Regions from separate parts of the Rhodoglobus aureus genome, predicted to be linked through region 2. Evidence: riboswitches for the same ligand, from Rfam matches in the RefSeq annotation. Region 2 holds a riboswitch; the other holds the start of a gene.
What was found. A riboswitch is a leader RNA that binds a small molecule or an ion and turns the genes downstream of it on or off. The one in region 2 is predicted to bind thiamine pyrophosphate.
Positions count from the first base shown of each region.

Region 1: it holds a riboswitch for thiamine pyrophosphate, as region 2 does, so the genes downstream of both, ABD112_RS06880 (ECF transporter S component) here and thiM (hydroxyethylthiazole kinase) in region 2, are expected to answer to the same signal.

Region 1 is NZ_BAAAKW010000026.1:76,387-84,271, forward strand. Features, by position in the region: gene ABD112_RS06845 (thioredoxin family protein) at 1-320, opposite strand, end outside; gene ABD112_RS06850 (hypothetical protein) at 378-818, opposite strand; gene ABD112_RS06855 (hypothetical protein) at 964-1,359, shown strand; gene ABD112_RS06860 (glucose-6-phosphate dehydrogenase) at 1,374-2,744, shown strand; gene ABD112_RS06865 (SRPBCC family protein) at 2,741-3,235, shown strand; gene ABD112_RS06870 (VanZ family protein) at 3,361-3,807, shown strand; gene ABD112_RS06875 (DUF3097 domain-containing protein) at 3,804-4,646, shown strand; TPP riboswitch at 4,726-4,836, shown strand; gene ABD112_RS06880 (ECF transporter S component) at 4,853-5,494, shown strand; gene ABD112_RS06885 (ABC transporter ATP-binding protein) at 5,566-6,930, shown strand; gene ABD112_RS06890 (energy-coupling factor transporter transmembrane component T family protein) at 6,927-7,682, shown strand; gene ABD112_RS06895 (nucleoside/nucleotide kinase family protein) at 7,684-7,885, shown strand, end outside.
Region 2 is NZ_BAAAKW010000007.1:807-8,691, reverse strand. Features, by position in the region: gene ABD112_RS01325 (prephenate dehydrogenase) at 1-569, shown strand, start outside; gene cmk ((d)CMP kinase) at 566-1,240, shown strand; gene der (ribosome biogenesis GTPase Der) at 1,255-2,775, shown strand; gene ABD112_RS01310 (MDR family MFS transporter) at 2,882-4,390, opposite strand; TPP riboswitch at 4,572-4,663, shown strand; gene thiM (hydroxyethylthiazole kinase) at 4,655-5,464, shown strand; gene thiE (thiamine phosphate synthase) at 5,461-6,189, shown strand; gene ABD112_RS01295 (bifunctional hydroxymethylpyrimidine kinase/phosphomethylpyrimidine kinase) at 6,186-7,700, shown strand; tRNA gene ABD112_RS01290 (tRNA-Pro) at 7,778-7,851, shown strand.

The sequences.
Region 1 (7,885 bases), on a different contig from region 2:
TTCACGATCGTGACACCCGAAGGAACTCCCTCAGCCTCAATGTCGCCCTCCATCGAGACGCATTGTGGGCACCAAGGAGCGTGGAAGAACAAGAAAATGCGGCCCTCTGCATCGGCAATTGCGGCGGGGCTGTAGTCAACGTAGGCGCCGCCTCCGTCGTTTTCGACACTCCCAGTGCTTGCGCTATCGGAGCTTCCCGACAAGGAACTCGAATCTGCAGAGTTGTCTGGGCTCTGTGCTGTGCCGATCGAAATGGCAGCAACTGCGCCAATGACAACAACGGCAAGAGCAATGACGATCGCAAGAATTCGCTTGTTCATGCTGACCAGTAACCCGTGGAGCCGCACATTTGTTCCGCTGCTAGCTCAATTCCCGGACTATACCCAGACTTCAGCTTTGTGGGAGAAGAGTTTAAGATCTCCGAAAGTAAGCGCACCGGTGAAGCGCGCTCGCGTATAAGGCAACAAAACCATCAGCGCTGCTCCAGCACGGTGCTCTATCCGAACCTCAATAGCGTCCGTCTTCTGTGCGGCGAGCCGTGTGTTTGAGACGATCGCGCTGCAGCGGGAGATGTTGGCCATCTGACGGAGTTGAGTCACCGTCTGGTCCAAGAGCGCTTGAGCGTTGAGATGCTTTTTGCGCAGAGCGTCATCCGCTGTCATCTCTAATACTCGCCCGCTCCCATCGGTCATGAGCGCGAAGGTCATGAACTCGCTGGCGTGGCCAAGATAGGTTCTGGCCACATGAAGAGCGGAGTCGAGAATTCGATCAACGTCGGCCTGTTCGTCGGCGTTGAGCGCGTCCCTCCACGATTGCATATCCAAACCGTAGCGACCCCAATGCCCGCTTGTCCCACTAAGCGGCCAAATCACCCGCGTTTTGGTGTCAAAAGCCGTGCGAGCGCTTTGAGTGCTTTTGGGGCGTTTCTCGACGGGTTTAGTGACGCTGCGCTAACGTCTAACCATGCAAAAAGCGCAGCTCACCAGTGCACAACGTAGCTATTGCCCTGTCGCTGGAGCAGTGGGGCATGTGCTGTTCTCCCTTGGCTGGTTCCTGTTGGGGGTTGTGGCGCTTGGCGGCGGGATTACTCTTCTGCTCGGCGGAACCGCGCAGGGCGTGACTGGTCTGTTCGGAGATATCCCCGCGCTGAAGGACTTCTTGAGCTACGCCGTTGGCGTCACTGACACCAACGTCGCTGGCCCGGTGTTTCTCGGTCCGGTAGTCGGCATCGTCGGTTCCCTGATTGTCGGCGCTCTTGTGTGGTGGTGGATGACGTGGTCGCGTCGCGGATCAGCATCCAATTTTGCTGGAGTCACGGCCACAGCATCGGCAACTGCTGTAACGCCTCCGCGCGGCTGATCAGGGAGCTTGCCATGGTTGAACGTGAACGAATCGAGACGCTGATTATTCTTGGCGCTGGGGGAGACCTCACCTCGCGCCTGCTGTTGCCGGGGCTGGCGTCGTTCTTGGCGAGCGATGAGGCACAGAGTCTGACTCTTATCGGCGTTGATCGACAGGAAATGGATAACGCCGCCTGGCGGCGCCGAGTCGCCAAGTCTTTCGCGAGTCAGCAGTCAGCCGCCTCAGACAAGATTGTTAGCGCCGCACGCTACCTGCAGGCCGATGTGACCGATGCTGCCCAGTTGCAGGATGTTCTCGCCAAAGCTTCGGGGAGAATTGCTCTGTACTTCGCCCTTCCCCCTGCAATCACTCACAAGGTGTGCAGCGCGCTGGCGAATGAGGAGTTGCCTGAGGGCATTGTCTTCGCACTCGAAAAGCCTTTCGGTACCGACGAGACGAGCGCTCGCAGTCTGAACCGGATGCTAGAGAAGATCTTGCCAGAGGAACAGATCTTTAGAGTTGACCACTTTTTGGGCAAGTCGACTGTTCTCAACCTGTTGGGGCTCCGTTTCGCTAACCGTGTCTTCGAACCGCTTTTGGGGGCACCGAACGTTGCGAAGGTTGAACTTATCTTTGATGAGCCTCTCGCGCTTGAGGGTCGCGCTGGCTATTACGACCGTGCAGGAGCGGTTGTCGACATGATTCAAAGCCACCTGTTGCTTGTACTCGCGTTGACCGCGATGGAACCTCCGGCGAGCGTCGATTCCGAAGATCTCCGCGGGGCGATGGCTCAAGTGTTGCGGGCGACCAGGGTGCAAACCGAAGATGGCGCGTGCGCTCGTCGTGCACGCTACACAGCCGGCACTATTGGCGATCGGGAGTTACCCGCGTACGCCGATGAAGACGGTGTTGACGCCGAGCTCGGCACGGAAACTCTTGCGGAAGTGACGGTTGAGATTGATAACTGGCGGTGGGCCGGGGTTCCCTTCGTGTTGCGGTCGGGCAAGGCGATTGGGGAGGCACGTCAAGACATTGTCATTACTTTCGCAGCCGTGCCTCACTTGCCTCGAGGTCTCACCGGTATGGCTGAGCCCGCCCAACTCACAATCTCGATTAAGCCGGCAACCCTCGAACTCGATCTCATCATCAATGGTGAGGGCGACCCGTTCTCCCTCGACCGCACCAAGCTCACAACAACTCTCGGAGACCCCGCCATGAGCGCCTATGGCGAAGTGATTGCTTCGCTCATTGATGGCGATCCGGCGTTGTCTGTGCGTGGTGACGTGGCCGAGCAGTGCTGGAGGATTGTCACTCCAGTAGTCGAAGCTTTTCGAGAAAACCGAGTGCCCCTCGATGAATATCCGGCTGGCTCGCAGGGCCCTACGCGTTGGAGCACAGCGTGAGGGGGCGGCGGGGTCGCGGCGTCAGCGCGTCCGCTGACGCTCTCGTGCGATCTAACGCGCAGCAGGCCTACGAAATCTCTGGGCCGTTGGATCCCACAAGGTTTTATCCCCGCTTCGGCCCGCTTCCCGCGGTTATTGAGGTGCGTGAGCAATCGGGCGAGTGGGACACCGTCGGACGTACCCGCATGCTCATGCTTTCCGATGGCGGCCATGTCATCGAAACAATTACTGACACAGAGGTGCCGGCGCTCTTTGCCTACGAGTTGAGTGAGTTCCAGAGACTGTTCGGAACGCTGGTGTCGGGTGCTCGTGCCGAGTGGCGCTTTGAACCCCGTCAGAGTGGGTCACTCATCCGCTGGAGCTATACGTTCTTTGCCCGTCCAGCTCGTGGCTGGATCGTCTGGCTGGTTGTCAGGCTCTGGTGGGCGCGGTACATGCGCCACGTGTTGCCTCAGATTGCGAGAGAGATCGATCACCGTGCTGCCAGCTAGAAATCGAGCTGAAGCGAACGAGTAACGGCTGCAGTTACCGAATCGTTGTCATTTTCGGGGCCGTTCACACTCCACACGCACCCTTCTCACAACTGGCACAAAGATGCGCTTGTGAGAATGTCACTATGTTCCGATCGAGATTCGTAGTAGCGGTGTGCGCCGCGCTCTACTTTGCCGCACTGGCGAGTCTCGCATTCGTGAACGCTCCAGGTTCCAACGGCCGGCTCTGGGTGTGGACCACGCTCGCCTTCATCCCCGTCGGAGCTTTTCTTGTCTGTATGTTTGGGCGTCGTCGCTGGTGGGCAGCGCTCGCCTTCAGCATTGTTGCGGCGGCTTGGCTTGAAGCCGCTCAAACCGTCTGGATGCCCGTGGGCTATGCCGATGTTGCCGACATTGTTCTCGCAAGTATCGGTGCTGGAGTTGGCGTCTCATCCGCTGCAGGTATCGCAGTGTGGCGCGAGCGCTCCCGGCGCACGCACATTTCGCCACGCGCACAGGCTGTCGGCAACCTTGCGTCGAACCGACGCGCCTCCGCTAGCAATTCGGCGGCACCGCTTAACCTCGACCGGTGACCGAAGACCGCTATTCGAACGATGTGCTCGCTGACTTTCGGCGAGAGCGCACCCCAACCGTGCTCCCCAAGGTTCCTATCGAGTCGGGGATGGTCGTTGAGGTTATCGCCGACGGCTACGTTGGAGCGCTTGTGCGGCACGCTAATGGCCTCATCGAACTCGAAGACCGCCATGGTCGTTCGCGTGCTTTTCCGCTCGGCCGCGGCTACCTTATCGACGGCGTCCCCGTCGAGCTGACCAAGCCTGTCGCTCAGGCAGCAGCTACCCGCACAACGGCATCCGGGTCATTCGCCGCCCCCGAACAGCGTGCCCGCACCGCGCTCGCGAGTCGCATCTACGTCGAAGGACGCCATGATGCCGAACTGGTCGAGCGTGTGTGGGGCGATGATCTTCGTGCTGAGGGCGTAGTTGTCGAATTTTTGGGCGGCATCGACGATCTCGAAGTGATCGTCGCCGACTTTGCCCCCACCTCCAAACGCAAGCTGGGGATCCTCGTCGATCACCTCGTCGCTGGCTCCAAGGAGAGCCGAATCGCGGATGCCGTTGGCCGAGGTAAATACGGCGAGCATGCACTCGTAGTCGGGCATCCATTCGTGGATGTCTGGCAGGCAGTGAAGCCTCAGAGCCTCGGAATTGCGGCGTGGCCCACAATCGCGCGGGGCACCGAGTGGAAGCACGGAATCTGCGAAGCCTTTGGCTGGCCGCACGACGACCAAGCCGACATTGCGCGGGCGTGGCAGCACATCCTCTCGAAGGTCACGAGCTATACCGATCTCGAACCTGCGCTGTTGGGGCGCGTTGAACAACTGATCGACTTCGTGACGGTCGACCAGGACTAGTAACGCGCACCCGGTGCGCTAGTCGAGTTGGGGCATAACCTCGCGTGCAAAGCGATCGAGCCTATTGATGATTAGACTGGGTGGCGAACACGGGAGTCCGGTGAGCCGGGCTGAGAGGGAGCTACTCAAAGCTTCGACCGTCGAACCTGATCTGGATCATGCCAGCGCAGGGAGCTGACACTCTTAATACCCGTGCCATTCATCAAATGAAAGGCACGAAAGTGACCACAACTGCACCATCCACTTCTCCGTCCACACGGCTTCGTTCGCGTTTTCAGTGGCGGGTGATCGACATCGTTGTTGCCAGCGTCATTGGCGTCGCCAGCGGGTTGATCTTCGTCGTCTGGAATGTCGCGTCCTCGCCAGCTATGGCACCGTTCGCAGCTTTGCTTCCAGGCCTGCAGGCCGTTGGTGGCGGCTTCTGGCTCTTCGCCGGGGTTCTCACGGCGCTCGTGATCCGCAAGCCAGGTGCCGCGATTTATGGCGAGATGGTTGCCGCCTCTGTTTCAGCCCTCATCGGCAACCAATGGGGCGCACTAACTCTCGTGAGCGGTTTCACGCAGGGCCTCGGCGCAGAAATCGTGTTCGCTGCTTTCCTGTACGCCAACTGGCGCGTCAGCGGAGCGATTCTCGCGGGCGCCGGTGCGGGCCTTGCGATGGCTATCACTGACCTTTTGCTTTGGTACCCGGGATCAGCGCTTCCCTTCATTGTCATCTACACGATCGCCGCTATTGTCGGCGGAATGCTCATTGCAGGTCTGCTGTCGTGGCTGGCCACTCGCGGGCTTGCCGCTACTGGAGCACTCAACCGTTTCGGTGCCGGTCGTGAGATTGCGAAACGGGTCTGAACCCCATTAGGCCTGTTGGCGTCACCGTCGAAGGATGGGGGTGGCGCCACTCCAGCAGGCTCGCTTGGGCGGTGCGTGGTCTAAATCTGCGCATTGAACCGGGCGAACGCGTGTTGCTCCTCGGTGAATCGGGGGCGGGAAAGTCGACGTTCCTCCATTCCCTTGCCGGGGTTGTTGGCGATGATGAGGGAGAGTCTGAAGGCTCCCTGCTAGTCGATGGCGAGCATCCCGCAGCCCATCGCGGTCGCACGGGGTTGGTAATTCAGGATCCGGACAGTCAAGTGATCTTGGAGCGCGTCGGTGATGACGTTGCTTTTGGATGCGAGAACCTGGGGGTGCCGCGTGACGAAATTTGGCGACGCGTTCGCCACAGTCTCGATCAGGGGGGACTCGATGTTGCGCTCGATCGCAACACGAGCGCGCTGTCGGGCGGTCAAAAGCAACGGCTTGCTCTCGCGGGCGTGCTGGCGATGCAGCCCGGGCTCATCGTGCTCGACGAACCAACGGCCAATCTCGACCCCCAAGGCGTCACCGAAGTTCGGGATGCCGTCATCAGAGTTGCAGAAGCTACCGGTGCCACCATCGTGATAGTTGAACATCGCGTTGCCGTGTGGAGCGAAGTCGTCGACCGTGTCGTCGTTCTTGCGGCCAGTGGGGGAACGATCGCCGATGGTTCGCCATCCGAAGTGCTCTCTCGTCAAGGTGAAGACCTCGCCGCCCACGGGGTGTGGATTCCGCAGTTTCCCCCTCCACGACCTCAGCGAAAGGAGCGTGCGGTACAGCAGACGCTCCTGACCACCCACGACTTGAGTGTCGGGCGAGGCAAACGCGCTGTCGCCCAACCGCGTGACCTCTCAATCTTGAGTAGCCACGCTCTTGCCATCACTGGCTCCAATGGCTCGGGCAAGTCGACCCTCGCCCTGACACTTGGTGGGCTATTGCCGCCTGTGAGTGGTGCTGTTGTGGCGAGTTCAGCGCTCGCGGCAGGGGCGGCCGAGCATCCGCTCAGATGGAAATCTCGTGAACTGCTCACACGCATTGGTACCGTGTTTCAAGACCCAGAACACCAGTTTCTTGCGAGCACAGTTCGGGCAGAGCTCGAAGTCGGGCCACGAGCACTAAAGCTGGGCGATGCAGAAATGGATGCCCGTGTCGACGAGTTGCTTACGCGGCTGAGGCTTGACCGGCTCGCCGACGCAAACCCCTTCACTCTGTCTGGTGGCGAGAAGCGCCGGCTGAGCGTGGCTACGGCGCTAGCAACACGGCCCCGGATGCTCGTTCTCGATGAACCAACGTTCGGTCAAGATTCTCGAACCTGGAGCGAACTGCTGGCGCTGCTTGCACGCCTCGTTGATGACGGCAGCAGTGTGGTTGCCGTGAGCCATGACCTCGATTTTGTTGCTGCTCTCGCGGATTCGACGGTGGCGCTCACATGATCCCCATCGCGTCCGTCAATCCGGTAGCAAAGCTCGGCGCCGGACTCATCGTCAGCCTGTTTTTGGTCGTCACAATCGACTGGGTTTCGGCGAGCACTGCTCTAGTTCTCGAGCTGGTAATCATCGCGTTTATGGGCATCGAACCGAAACGCTTCTGGCTGCGAACACTTCCCGTCTGGCTGGCGGCACCCCTTACGGCGCTCACTATCCTGCTTTACGGCCGCTACGACGGTGCGGTGTATTTCGAGTTTCTGCTCATCAGAATCAGCGACGGATCTATCGAGCTCGCCCTCGCAACCTTCCTGCGGGTGCTCGCTATTGGCTTGCCCGCTGTCGTGCTGTTCATTTCGATTGATCCCACCGACTTTGCCGATGGCCTTGCTCAGCGCCTACGGCTGCCCGATCGTTTCGTTCTCGGTGCTCTCGCCGCCGTGCGGATGGTTGGCCTCTTCTTGGATGACTGGCGTTCCCTCGAGCTGGCCCGTCGCGCGCGTGGCGTGGCCGACCGCGGTCGCATCCGTCGAATTGCGGGCCAGGGCTTTGCCCTGTTGGTGCTCTCGATTCGTCGCGGCAGCAAACTGTCGATCGCGATGGAAGCACGGGGCTTCGGCGGCGATACCCCGCGAACATGGGCACGGGAATCCCGCTGGGGGGCGACCGAATGGGCAACCATTGGTATCGGGGTACTTGTGGGGCTGACCGCTACTGTGGTCGCTGTGCTTACGGGAAGTTGGAATTTCATTGTTGGATAGCGTGCGCGGTGCTGCTGCGCCCACACCAACGAGCACAACTAGTGCCCCTCACTCGCGCTGGCGTTGTCTCATCGACGGCCGCTCCGGTTCAGGCAAGACCGAACTCGGGCGTGCGATCGCTGCGGCCTGGCCCGAAGTGCAACTGATAAAGCTTGACGACTTTTACCCTGGCTGGGATGGCCTCGATGCGGCAAGCGCGATGG
Region 2 (7,885 bases):
ATGACAACGCGGTGGCTCTGATTTCGCACGTTCCTCAGGTGGTGGCGAGCCTGCTCGCGAACCGGTTGGCTGGAGCATCCGAAGCCGCCGTTGCTCTTTCTGGTCAAGGGCTGCGCGACACCACCCGCATTGCCTCAAGCGCGCCTGAACTGTGGGTGCAGATTTTGGGTGCAAACTCGGGGCCGGTTACCCAGATTTTGCGTGAGCTGCAGACCGAACTTGGTGTGGCGATTGATGCGCTGGAGGCTCCGGATGCGCCGGGCTCACGCCGCGCTATCGCCGAACTCTTGGCCGGAGGCAACGTGGGAGTCGCTCGTATCCCCGGCAAGCACGGCACGAGCAAGCACTTTAGCCAGCTCGTTGTGATGGTTGATGACAAGCCGGGGGAGCTGGCACGACTGCTGACCGAAATCGGCGAAGCCCAGGTGAACATGGAAGACTTGCGCCTTGAGCACTCACCGGGGGCCCAATTCGGCCTCGCCGAAATCTCGGTGTTGCCCGAAAAGGAAGCCCTACTTATTAGCGAGCTAGAAGCTCGTGGTTGGAAGATTGCAGAGACCTTAGCGTGAATAAAAACCCGTCGTTTGTTGTTGTGGCCGTCGATGGTCCGGCCGGCAGCGGAAAGTCGAGTGTGTCGAAAGCGACCGCTCGCGAGCTCGGCTTTGACTACCTGGACACCGGGGCCGCCTACCGCGGTTTGGCGCTGCACTGCCTCGACCGTGGTGTTGACACCCTCGGCCCGAGCAACGTGATCGATACCCTTCCACGCTTTGAGTACAGCATCGGGATTGACCCGGACAATTACTTTGTGAAGGTCGACGGGGAACTCGTGACCAACGACATCCGCGAACCTCGCATCACCGGCGTTGTGTCGAACATCGCGCGCATTGCTGAGGTGCGGGAATACATGGTTGAGCTGTTCCGCAGCATCATGGCTGGGAGCGAAAAGCCGGGCATTGTGGTGGAAGGGCGAGACATCACTACGGTCGTTGCCCCCGACGCTCAGGCGCGAATTCTGCTAACTGCCAGTGAAGAAGCTAGGATGGGAAGACGTGCGGCCGAACTCTCCGGAGAATCGAGCGCGACAACGGCGCAACAACTCAGTTATCGAGATGCGCAGGACTCCAAAGTCGTGGACTTCATGAACGCCGCAGAAGGAGTCATCACAATTGACTCTACCAATCTTGACTTCGATCAGACCGTGACGGCCGTCGCGAGTTTCGTTCGCTCCAGCATGTAACTAAAGGACTACCCATGGCCGATCATTCGCCCGCCGAAGACGACTTTCCCGAACTGAATCCGGCTCTCGTCGAACGACTTTCCGGCATGAACGAAGACGAGGCTGCGCAGCGCACCTCTGCTTTGCGCGCCGGCCTCAGTGACTACGAGCTCGACGACGAAGACCTTGAGGTTCTCGATTCGGCCAGTGACGATCCTGACGCGATCTACTACCTTCCCGCGCTTCCCGTGCTGGCCATTGTTGGCCGACCGAACGTCGGCAAGTCTGCTCTCGTCAACCGAATCATCGGTCGTCGTGAAGCTGTTGTTGAGGACACCCCCGGTGTTACTCGCGACCGTGTGAACTACAAGGCCGAGTGGAACAACCGTCACTTCACCATCGTCGACACCGGCGGTTGGGAGCCAGATGCTAAGGGCATCGACGCCTCCGTTGCAGCTCAGGCTGAGATCGCTATCGACCTCGCTGACGCTGTGCTGTTTGTGGTGGATGCCACGGTTGGCCCCACCTCGACCGACGAGCACGTTGTGCGCATGTTGCGTGCCACTAAGAAGCCCGTGATTCTCGTTGCCAACAAGGTTGACGACGTTCACCAGGAATCGGATGCCGCTTCACTCTGGAGCCTCGGCCTCGGACAGCCATGGCCCGCCTCCGCCGTTCACGGTCGCGGCGTTGCCGACTTGCTCGACCACGTGCTCACGGTTCTTCCCAAGATTTCAACGGTTGCTAAAGAAGAAGTGGGTGGCCCACGCCGCGTCGCTATTCTTGGTCGCCCCAACGTCGGCAAGTCGAGTTTGCTCAACAAGACCGCCGGTGAAGAGCGCGTTGTTGTTAACGATCTTGCGGGCACGACTCGTGACCCGGTTGATGAGCAGATCGAGCTTGGCGGAAAGTTCTGGCGCTTCGTCGACACCGCCGGTATTCGCCGCCGTGTTGCTTTGGCTCAGGGCGCAGACTTCTATGCAACGCTTCGCACCAGTGCAGCGTTGGAGAAAGCTGAAGTTGCTGTTGTTATCTTTGATGTCAGCCAGCCGCTCAGCGTTCAAGACCTCAAAATTGTTGACCTCGTGCTCGAATCGGGTCGCGCGCTCGTTCTGGCTTTCAACAAGTGGGATCTTCTCGATGACGAACGTCGTGACCTCCTTGAGCGCGAAATCGACAAGGACCTGTCGCATGTTGCCTGGGCTCCTCGCGTCAACATCTCGGCGAAGACTGGTCGCCACATGGAGAAGCTGGTTCCGGCCCTCGAACTGGCTCTGGAGTCGTGGGATACCCGCGTTCCGACCGGAAAGTTCAACGCGCTTCTTGCCGAACTTACGCAAGAGCACCCTCACCCGCTTCGTGGTGGCAAGCAGCCGCGCATCCTGTTCGGCACGCAGGCATCAAGCCGCCCGCCAACGTTCGTGCTCTTCACGACTGGATTCTTGGATCCGCAGTACCGTCGATTCATTACGCGACGTTTGCGTGAGATCTTCGGCTTCGACGGCACCCCGATCCAGGTCAACATGCGTGTGCGTGAGAAGCGCAAGCGCAAGTAGTTGTGCTGGTACCGCGCTCGTTTAGCGAGTGCGGTACCAGAAACGCCAAACGGCGAGTCATTCTCTTTCGAGAGCTGGCTCGCCGTTTCGCGTTAAGCAGTGGCCGCTAGTGATCCGCGGGTGCATCCTCGGGCGTCAGCTCAGACACCGGGCGCTTCATGAAGAAGGTGGCGACGACGGCGAAGAGTGAGATGATTCCGCCGGCCATGAAGGCGAGGCGTACACCTCCGGCTAGGGCGATGGTTTCTTCTGCACCGGCTGCGGCGAGCGATACGGATTGGACTGTCAGCAGCGCGATGAACAGGGCAGTTCCGGCGGCGGCGGCAAGCTGCTGCACAGTGCCGATGGTGGCGCTGCCGTGTGAGTACAGGTGCGGTTTGAGCGTGCCAAGCGCAGCGGTGAAGAGCGGCGTGAACATGAAGGCTAGGCCGATGCTCATGGGGATGTGGATTGCCATAACCAGGAACGGTGAGCTGGTTTCGGAGAGCGTAGTGAAGCTCCACAGTGCTGCACTGACGAGGATTGCACCGGGAACCATAAGGGGTCGCGGGCCCACTTTGTCGTAGAGCCGGCCGACGACGGGCCCCAGGAGGCCCATGATGAGGCTGCCGGGAAGAACGAGGAGTCCGCTTTGGATGGGCTCGAGCCCGAGGACCTGTTGCGTAAACATGGGCAGCAGGATGATGGTGCCGAACAGTGCGGCCATCATGACCATCATGAGGCTGATTGAGATCGCGAAGCCGGGTGCGGCAAAGGTGCGCAGGTCGAGCAGCGCGCTGTCGGTCTTCTGCAGTGTGATCTGACGCACGATAAAGAGCACGAGGCTAATCGCGCCGGCGGCGATGGGGATGGCGGGGGCGATGAGTACGGCAGTTCCGCTGGTGGATTCGCCGAGGCTGGAGAGTCCGTAGATGAGCCCGGAGAAGGCGACCGCGGAAAGGACGACAGACAACATGTCGATTGAGCCTTTGCGGGGCTCGGTGACGTTGGTGACCTTGGTGATGCCGAGAATGAGTGCGGTGACCGAGATGGGGATCATCACGATGAACACCCAGCGCCAGTCGAAGACGGCCAAGACGAGTCCCGCAACGGTGGGGCCGACGGCGGGTGCCATCGCCATGACGATGGAGACGTTTCCCATGGTTTTACCTCGAGTTGCCGGGGGTACGAGGGTCATCACTGTTGTCATAAGGAGGGGGAGCATCATGGCGGTGCCGGATGCCTGAATCACGCGGCCGACAATGAGCAGGAAGAACGTCGGCGAAATAGCGCCAAGCAGAGTACCGGCAGTGAACAGGGACATTGCTGTGATGTAGATGCTGCGGGTCGAGAAGCGTTGGATAAGGAATCCGGTTATCGGAATCACTACCGCCATCGTGAGCATGAAGGAGGTCGACAACCACTGGGCTGTGCTCGGCTCGATATTGAGGTCGGCCATGATGCGGGGGATAGCGACCACAAGCGAGGTCTCGTTGAGGAACACCACAAAGGTGGCCGCAAGCATGAGGGCGATGACGAGACGGTTGCGACCGCTGTGGTCGACCGCGGCATCAGCCACAGTCGTTTTCGCCCCGGGGAGCGAGATATTGCCGGTAATCGGCGCCAAGCTAGTCATGAAAATCCTGTCGTTGTGCAAGCGGTAGGACGAAGCAGCAGCCGGGATCGAAAAGGGTGCACAGATCTTGCGTCATCTTTATTGTCACGTAGGCCAACGACATCCGTGGCTGAAATAGTCCACATTCGCTTCCGCCTGAGGCGAACACGCCCCTGCGCTTACCCGCTATCGTGGAGGCACAACTTGTGACACGGGGTGCCCTGCGGGGCTGAGAACACACCCGTCGAACCTGATCTAGTTAGAACTAGCGAAGGGATGTCGTGCATGTCGCGTACGCCACCAAACCTACTGACCGCCACTCAAGAAGCGCTCGAGGCGGTGAGATCGACGTCGCCGCTCGTTCAGTGCATCACCAATAGCGTGGTGGTGGGCTTCACGGCAAATGCTCTGCTTGCGGTGGGGGCGGCTCCCGCGATGGTCGATGTTCCGGATGAGGCGAGCATGTTTGCCGGTGTTGCTTCCGGGTTGCTGATCAACCTCGGCACCTGTCGGGAAGAACAACGGGCCGCCGCCCTCGAAGCTGCCCCGGCTGCCATTGCGGCGGGAACACCCTGGGTGCTTGATCCTGTTGCGGTCGGTGTGCTGCCGGTTCGCACACCGCTGGCACACCATTTGCGCGATCTGGGGCCGTCGATTGTGCGGGGTAATGCGTCTGAAATTCTGGCTCTCGCCGAACTCGGTGCCGGGGGCCGTGGAGTGGACAGCACGAGCAGCGTGAATGACGCGATCACCGCCGCGCAACTTGTGGCTCGAGTGACCGGTGGTGCAGTCGCGGTTTCGGGAGCAACCGACCTGGTGACCGATGGCGTGAGTGTTGTGAGGCTCTCGAACGGGCATCCGGTGCTGACGAAGATGACGGGTGGTGGGTGTGCGCTCGGTGCTCTGATGGCGGCATTCGCTGCTGTAACTCCGGATAGCCTGACCGCTGCTGTTACTGCCACGAGCGTGTACACGGTGGCGGCAGATCTGGCGGCCGAACGTTCGGCACTGCCGGGCAGTTTTGCGGTGGCGCTGCTTGATGCGCTGAGCGAAGTGTCCGTTGACGATCTTGCGGCACGGGCGGTGTTCGCATGAGTGGCGGTAGTGCTGTCGGCGCCGGTTCGCTGACAGGCTATCGGGAAGGCATTGACCTCTCTGTCTATCTGGTGACTGATTCTGCGCAGGCTCGCGCGGCCGGACACGACCTTGTTGATCTCGTTTATGAGGCCGTTGCCGGGGGAGTGACGCTGGTGCAGTTGCGGGAGAAAGACATGCCTGCGCGCGAATTTCTCGACCTGGTGCTTCGGGTCTCTACCGCTGTGGCGCTGAAGGTTCCGGTGCTCGTGAATGACCGGGTTGACGTGTATCTGGCGGCCCGCGAAATGGGTTCCCGTGTTGCTGGGGTGCATGTGGGGCAGCACGACTTGCCCACTGCTTTAGTTCGCGCCCTTGTTGGCCCGGAGGCGATCGTCGGGCTGAGTGCTGCCAGTGAGGACCAACTGTTTGAAGCGGGGCTGAAGTCGGCGGGTGTTGACTACGTCGGTATTGGCGCGCTGCACCACACGACGAGCAAGAAAGATGCCCCGGAACAGCTGGGGCACGCCCGCCTGGCGGAGCTTATTGCCCTGAGCACACTGCCTTCGGTCGCGATTGGTGGGGTGGGGCCGGATGACCTCCCTCTGCTGCGTGCATCGGGTGCTGATGGTGCTGCGGTGGTGTCGGCAATTTGTGGCGCGGCTGATCCGCGGGAGGCGGCTCGGGCGCTCGCCGAAGCGTGGGCTGGCGAACCTGTGGGAGAGAGCGAAGGGGAAGACGCATGAGCGGCGGACCCATCGAAGCGCGTGTGTCCCGTGTCCCTCGCGTGCTGAGCATCGCCGGCAGCGATCCTTCGGGTGGTGCGGGCATTCAGGCTGATCTGAAGTCGATTGCGGCCAATGGTGGCTACGGTATGGCGGCGACAACAGCGTTGACGGTGCAGAACACGCAGGGAGTGCGTGGCGTGCATGTGCCACCAGCCTCATTTCTGCGCGAGCAGTTGGATGCGCTCAGTGACGATATAGCCATTGATGCGGTGAAAATCGGGATGCTTGCTACCACCGAGGTGGTTGGTGTCGTGCGTTCGTGGTTGGAGCAGGTGCGGCCACCGCTGGTGGTGCTCGACCCGGTGATGGTCGCGACGAGTGGGGACCGGCTGTTGGATGCGGAAGCTGAGCTGGCGTTACGGGAGCTGGTGCGGTTGTGTGACCTGGTGACTCCGAATATTCCGGAGCTCGCGATCATCGCCGCGGAACCTGTCGTCGAGACCTGGCCTGAGGTGCTGGCGCAGGCCGCGCGGGTGTCTGCCGCCTACGGGGTGCGGGTACTGGCTAAGGGCGGACACTTGAGTGGGGCTGAGGCTCCGGATGCGCTGGTGGATGCCCGTTCTGGGAACGTACCGGTCGTGACTGAGTTTGCCGGCATCCGCATAGACACCAGTAACACGCATGGAACAGGCTGTTCGCTCTCGAGCGCTCTGGCTACCCGCATTGCGGCGACGGGCGAGTGGGCTGCCGCGGTGGCGGAGTCGAAGCGGTGGTTGAGTGAGAGCATCCGTGCCGGGGCAGCGCTGCAGGTGGGGCGTAGGCATGGGCCCATCAACCACTTCGCGGGGATGTGGCAGCGCGGGGGTGTGGTGACGGCGCCGACGCCAGCTGAGGTGCGGGAGCACTGGTGGGCGGAGATTGCGAGCATCCGAGCGCAGATTGATGGGGGTGACTTTGTGCGTGCCCTGGGTGATGGTTCCCTCAAGCGTGGCGACTTTGTGTGGTACCTGGCTCAGGATGCGCTCTATTTGCGGGATTATGCGCGGGCGCTCGCCGAAGCAGCCCGACTGGCACCCACCACGGCGGAACAAGCGTTTTGGGCGTCGAGTGCTGAGGGCTGCATTGTGACGGAACTGCAATTGCACGAGTCGTGGGCCACCGAGGGTGAGGTGTTTGCGGCTTCACCCAGTGCGACAACCACTGGTTATCTCAACCACTTGCTCGCCACCGCTGCCCGTGGTGACTATGCGGTGCTCGCGGCCGCCCTGTTGCCGTGCTTCTGGGTGTACCACGACGTCGGTTCGCGCCTGCACCCGCTAGCGCACGCCGAGCACCCCTACGCTGACTGGTTGACGACCTATGCCGACCAGGCATTCACGGATGCCACGGAGCGAGCTATCACGATAGTGACGGCGCTCGCGGCAGACGCCACTCCGCCGGTTCGGGATGCAATGCTCACGGCTTTCAGGACCTCCACGGAGCATGAACGCGAGTTCTTCGCTGCCGCGTTTGGGGTTGCGGCTGAGTGATCTGGCAGGCGCTCCCATCCTGACCCTCAATGTGAACACGAGCGCTCAGATTCCACGGTAAGCTAGTTGAGTTGTCGCGGGCTGTAGCGCAGCTTGGTAGCGCACCTGACTGGGGGTCAGGGGGTCGCAGGTTCAAATCCTGTCAGCCCGACAATTGTGATGTCGCAAGACATCGGAATAGTTCG